2 regions of the Streptococcus sp. IsoGale022 genome follow, and region 1 is predicted to be linked to the other one. Evidence: predicted binding sites of a transcription regulator. Region 1 holds the regulator's gene; the other holds the start of a gene.

Region 1 (3,287 bases):
TGCTGTCTGCACCGGTTGAGGATTTAAAGGCAGAAGTTCTAGAGCAGATAGGGATTGTCAGCGATGGCAGTGGTTTTTATGAAAAGATGTCACTTTATAAGAATCTCAAGGCTTATGCTATGCTCTTTGGGGTTAAGATGCTAGAAGTCGATGAACTTCTTCAAAAAGTGGGCCTCTATGATAGTCGCAACAAGGTGGCGGAAAAACTATCTACCGGTATGAAGCAGCGGATGTTACTGGTCCGTGCCTTGATTAATCGACCTAAACTGCTCTTCTTGGATGAGCCAACCAGTGGCTTGGATCCATCAACCTCTCGGACCATTCACGAATTGTTGCTGGAACTAAAAGCACAGGGGACAACTATTTTTCTGACGACTCATGATATGCAGGAAGCTACCCTCTTGTGTGATCGCCTAGCCTTGCTAAGTAAAGGAAAACTAGTCGAAGTGGGCAGTCCACATGATATTATCCAAAAGTATAATACGGATAAGAAGGTTCGTTTAGAATATGTAGATTTGACGGCGAAGACGGTGGCCTTTGAGGAACTGCAGGGAGGCTTGGATTTGTCCGATGTTATCAGTATTCATTCCTGCGAACCAACTTTGGAAGATGTTTTCATCACTTTGACAGGAGGTACCTTAAATGTCTAATAAATTCAAAGGTATGATTTGGCTGAGAGGTCAAGTGACGCTAGCTAATAAAAGTATCCTATTGCAGGTTTTTATGCCGATTTTCCTCATTTTTCTCTATAAATTTATTTTTTCTCTGAATGGAGCGGAGCAGGAAATTGGAGGAGAAAAGCTGGCTACTTTATTACTGAATATTTCTTTACCTTTCTCTCTAGCCATGTCAGTTGGAACACCCATTATCATCATCTTAGCTGAGGAAAGAGAAAAACATAATTTGCAAAGTTTGCGCTTGGCTGGTGTGACAGCTGGTCAATACATTCTCTCTGCTTTAATCTGGCCAGCGATTATTGGGTTTTTTTATATCGTCATTACCCCACTTTTGGTTGGAGCTAAGCTTTCTAATCATCTGTTCAGCTATAGTTTGGTTCTCTTATTGACCATGCTGGTCTTAATTTTCTTCTTTTTAATGGTTGGTCTTTTTTGTAAAAATCAGGTCATGGCACAATCCCTTAGTGTTCCAGCTATGCTCTTGGCGGCATTTATTCCTATGTTTTCAAACATGAGCGAGGAGTTATTTAAAGTGCTGCGTTATAGCTTTATGGGGCTCTTTAGTAGTTATATGAAAGATTGGTCTCAATTCCATTTATGGAGCGGAGAATTTTTGGCTCTGCTAGTTTGGTTGCTTCTTTTTGCAGGAATTTCTTTCTATTTGATGCGCCATTTGCAAATCTTGGAGGATTAATCTAGGTCGCCAGACTGATTTTTAGCACTCTTGTAAAAAGAGTGCTATTTTTTTGAGTTTTTGTCTTGACTTTGGTGTGGAAGAGTGTATAATAGAATCATGAGTTAGCACTCGGGGTGATTGAGTGCTAATCGACAGCAGAATCTTGATTGGAGGTGATGCCGTGGTCACGGAGCGTCAAAATGAGATTTTGAATTTGATTATTGATATCTTTACCAAGACTCACGAGCCGGTCGGCTCCAAAGCCCTGCAGGATTCCATCAATTCCAGTAGTGCCACCATCCGCAACGATATGGCGGCTTTGGAAAAGCAGGGGCTTCTGGAAAAGGCGCATACGTCCAGCGGCCGTAAGCCTAGCGTGGCTGGTTTTCAATACTTTGTCAAGCATTCTCTGTCCTTTGATCGTCTCGCTGAGAATGAACTCTATGAGGTTATCAAAGCCTTTGACCATGAATTTTTCAACTTGGAGGACATTCTTCAACAGGCAGCGGATCTTTTGACTAAGCTCAGTGGATGCACGGTTGTTGCACTGGATGTAGAACCCAGTCGGCAGCGCTTGACAGCTTTTGACATCGTTGTGCTCAGTCAGCATACGGCTCTGGCGGTCTTCACCTTGGATGAGTCCAATACCATCACCAGTCAGTTTATGATTCCGCGCAACTTTCTAAGAGAAGACCTGGATAGGCTTAAAGGCTTAGTAAGGGAGCGGTTCTTGGGACAGACAGTGCTGGACATCCATTACAAGATTCGGACGGAAATTCCGCAGATTATCCAACGCTATTTCACTACGACGGACAATGTCATTCAGCTCTTTGAGCATATCTTTGGTGATATTTTCAAGGAAAATGTGATTCTGTCTGGCAAGGTTCAGCTCTTGGAATTTTCAGATCTGTCAGCTTATCAGTTTTTTGATGACGCGCAGAAAGTAGCCTTTGAAATTCGCGACAGTTTGGCCGAAGATCAGATGCAAAGCGTGCGCGTGGCAGACAGTAGAGAAAGTTGTTTGGCTGATTTGACGCTGATTTCCAGCAAATTCTTGATTCCTTATCGAGGATTTGGGGTGTTGGCAGTTGTCGGTCCGGTCAATCTTGACTACCAACGGCTGGTCAGTCAGATGAATGTCGTCAACCGCGTACTGACCATGAAACTAACCGACTTCTATCGCTATCTGAGCAGTAATCACTATGAAGTCCACTAAATATAGTATAAATATTCCTAAAAAGGAGGTGCCTTGTGGCAAAGCATAAACAAGAAGAACATCCAGAAGATGTAGAAGTAAAAGAGGAAGCTGTAGAAACAGCTGAGCAAGCTGAATCAGCAAGCCCTGAAAAATCAGAATTAGAATTAGCTAATGAACGGGCAGAAGATTTTGAAAACAAATATCTCCGTGCTCATGCAGAAATGCAGAACATCCAGCGCCGAGCAAATGAAGAACGCCAGCAGCTGCAAAGATACCGCAGTCAGGATCTGGCAAAAGCTATTTTGCCTTCGATAGATAATCTGGAGCGCGCGCTTGCCGTTGAAGGTCTGACAGATGATGTTAAAAAAGGACTGGAAATGGTGCAGGAAAGCTTGATTCATGCTCTCAAAGAAGAGGGTATCGAAGAAATTCCAGCTGACGGAGATTTTGACCATAACTATCACATAGCCATTCAAACCGTTCCAGCTGACGATGAGCACCCAGCTGACACTATCGCGCAGGTCTTCCAAAAAGGCTACAAACTTCATGACCGTATCCTTAGACCCGCTATGGTGGTTGTTTATAACTAGGAGGTAAGTCAGAAATCTTTGATTTCGTTGAAGCACCCCCGCAAGGGTGATTAGGCTGATCACGAGCGTTTGCGAAGTGAACTGCCAATCAGCTACTGCGTATAATTTCGACTTCTCGTGTCATAACTTACATAATAGAAAACTTG
Region 2 (3,287 bases), on a different contig from region 1:
TTGGAGCTTTGGTAGTGGGGATTACAGCTGGTTTGGAAGAAGCACGTGCCAATGGTGACGCTGTTGATGGCGAAACTATCAATGGTATGCGTGCCGGTCTCATGGGACCTATCGCAGGTATCGGTGACTCTTTGGCGGTTGGAACTTTGATTCCAGTTCTACTGGGGATTGCCCTTGGCCTCTCGAAAGGTGGAAATCCTATTGGGGCTCTCTTCTACATCCTTGTCTGGAATGTTCTCATCTATGGCGGTATGCGCTTTGCCTACTTCAAAGGCTATGAATTAGGAGACAAGGCGGTTGAATTCCTTGTAGGACCTAAAGGACAGGCCCTTCGTAAGGCAATCAGTGTCATTGGTGGTATGGTTATCGGGGCAGTTGCTGCAACTTGGGTATCTGTAACGACTTCATTAGAGCTGAAAAATGCTGATGGCGAAGCCTTCCTGAAGCTGCAAGAAAAAATTGACGGTGTTTATCCAGGTCTCTTAACAGCTGGCTTTATCACCCTTTGCTGGTGGCTGATGGCCAAGAAAAAAATATCACCAAACCTCGTTATGCTCCTCTTGGTTGTCATTGCTTTGATTGGTGTAGCTCTTGGCATCTTTGACCCTCAACTGAAATACTAATCCTCGCTCAATTTTAGGCTAGCAGTAAGTCCGATGTGCTGCTAGTCTAATACAAATTTTTTTGAGCAGAGTAAAAGAAAGAACGGAGAAGATCATGACAGAACAAGAATTGATTCAAGGCTATGAAACAGAAATTCACTACCAGAAGCATATGATTGAAAATCTAGGACGCTGGTTCAGTCTCTTCTTTGCCATTGCCAGCATGGGTCTTGTTCTGATTTATCTCTTTCATGAGACCAATCTCCTAGCGCTGATTGCAGGAATCGTCCTAGCTCTACTGGGTATTTTAGCCATGCTTTTGTTTGGCTATGGTATCTATAGAGGACGCCTAAATCTGCAAAAAGTGATTGATGATTTTGAAGCAAAACTAAAACTTGCAAGATAGACATTCCCCCTAAAGACAAGTCTGAGAGGATTTTAGCTCGGACTTGTTTTTTTCTTTGACTTTAGGAGGCAGTGAAGAAAAAAATAAAATTTTTCTTTCATCTAGCCGGTTTTTTTCTTGACTATTTCTGACCAAGTGATAAAATAATAACTATAGATTAGCACTCGATAGTTTAGAGTGCTAAAAATTCAATATTTGGAGGAAAACCATGTTAAAACCATTAGGAGACCGTGTGGTCTTGAAAGTAGAAGAAAAAGAGCAGAAAGTTGGCGGATTTGTCATTGCAGGCAACGGCCAAGCAGCGACTAAGACAGCAGAAGTTGTCGCAGTCGGTCAAGGCATTCGTACTTTGAACGGTGAGCTGGTAGCCCTGAGCGTTAAGGAAGGGGACAAGGTTCTCGTAGAAAATCACGCTGGTGTGGAAGTCAAGGACGGAGATGAAGCTTATCTCTTAGTCAGTGAAGCCAATATTCTAGCAGTTGTCGAGTAAGATTAGAAGAGAGGAATAATAAAATGGCAAAAGATATTAAATTTTCAGCAGATGCAAGAAGCAGTATGGTTCGTGGAGTTGACATCTTGGCGAATACTGTCAAGGTGACTTTGGGTCCTAAAGGTCGCAATGTCGTTTTGGAAAAATCCTTTGGCTCACCCCTTATCACCAATGACGGTGTAACCATTGCCAAGGAAATCGAACTGGAAGACCATTTTGAAAACATGGGCGCTAAGCTGGTGTCAGAAGTTGCTTCAAAGACCAACGATATCGCTGGTGACGGAACAACAACAGCAACTGTTTTGACCCAGGCTATCGTCCGTGAAGGGATTAAAAATGTTACAGCTGGTGCTAATCCAATCGGTATCCGCCGCGGGATTGAAGCAGCCGTTGCGACAGCTGTTGAAGCCCTGAAATCTAACTCAGTTCCAGTTTCTAACAAAGAAGCTATTGCTCAGGTTGCTGCCGTATCTTCTCGCAGCGAGAAAGTCGGTGAATATATCTCTGAAGCTATGGAAAAAGTTGGAAATGACGGTGTCATTACTATCGAAGAGTCCAAAGGAATGGAAACTGAGCTGGATGTAGTTGAGGGAATGCAGTTTGACCGCGGCTACCTGTCTCAATATATGGTAACTGACAATGAAAAAATGGTAGCCGAACTGGACAATCCTTACATCCTGATTACTGACAAGAAAATTTCTAACATTCAAGAGATTCTGCCATTATTGGAAAATATCTTGAAAACCAACCGTCCGCTCTTGATCGTTGCGGATGATGTGGATGGAGAAGCTCTGCCAACGCTGGTTCTTAACAAGATTCGCGGAACTTTTAATGTTGTAGCTGTCAAGGCACCAGGCTTTGGCGATCGTCGTAAGGCTATGTTGGAAGACATTGCTATCTTGACAGGCGGTACAGTGATTACAGATGATCTTGGCCTAGAGCTCAAAGATGCTACGATTGAAGCGCTTGGACAAGCTTCTAAAGTCACTGTTGATAAAGACAGCACTGTGATTGTGGAAGGTTCTGGAAATCCTGAAGCTATTGCCAACCGTGTGGCAGTCATTAAGTCACAGATTGAAAGCAGCACTTCTGAGTTTGACCGTGAAAAACTGCAAGAACGTTTGGCTAAATTGTCTGGTGGTGTAGCTGTGATTAAGGTTGGAGCTGCCACCGAAACAGAACTCAAAGAAATGAAACTCCGCATCGAAGATGCCCTTAATGCAACTCGTGCAGCGGTAGAAGAAGGAATCGTATCCGGTGGTGGTACAGCCTATATCAACGTACTGGACGCTGTCGCAGGTCTTGAGTTGGCAGGGGATGAAGGGACTGGACGTAACATCGTTCTTCGTGCCTTGGAAGAGCCTGTTCGTCAAATCGCTTTGAACGCAGGCTTTGAAGGATCAATCGTCATTGACCGTCTGAAAAACTCTGAAGTTGGTACAGGCTTCAATGCCGCGACTGGCGAATGGGTTAACATGATTGAGGCTGGAATCATTGACCCAGTTAAGGTGACTCGTTCAGCCTTGCAAAATGCCGCTTCTGTTGCTAGTCTTATCTTGACAACTGAAGCAGTAGTGGCTAATCAACCAGAACCAGCAAGCCCAGCTCCAGCTATGGATCCAGGCATGATGGGCGGTATGATGTAGATCACAGTCACAAAATGCTAAATGATAAAAATAGAAGATTGCCCCAGTCTGATGGTGACTGGGGCAATTTTTTGTTAATCTTTCTACATCGTCTAGATATGCTTGAAGGATTTGCTCTTAGCTTTTTAAATTATCTTTATAAA

Evidence for each region. Region 1 encodes HrcA, which represses chaperone genes, less so after heat shock. Its sites were predicted from a motif close to TTAGCACTCNNNNNNNNNGAGTGCTAA; they were not measured.
Region 2: groES (co-chaperone GroES) is a predicted target of HrcA. The motif match lies at 1,166-1,192, and genes of this name have one in related genera.

What each region holds. Positions count from the first base shown of each region.
Region 1 covers NZ_JAKZJI010000028.1:9,790-13,076, forward strand. Annotated here, with positions in the region: gene RG608_RS11290 (ABC transporter ATP-binding protein) at 1-650, shown strand, start outside; gene RG608_RS11295 (ABC transporter permease) at 643-1,371, shown strand; gene hrcA (heat-inducible transcriptional repressor HrcA) at 1,535-2,569, shown strand; gene grpE (nucleotide exchange factor GrpE) at 2,605-3,141, shown strand.
Region 2 covers NZ_JAKZJI010000002.1:24,437-27,723, forward strand. Annotated here, with positions in the region: gene RG608_RS01630 (PTS system mannose/fructose/sorbose family transporter subunit IID) at 1-623, shown strand, start outside; gene RG608_RS01635 (DUF202 domain-containing protein) at 718-1,008, shown strand; gene groES (co-chaperone GroES) at 1,217-1,498, shown strand; gene groL (chaperonin GroEL) at 1,522-3,144, shown strand.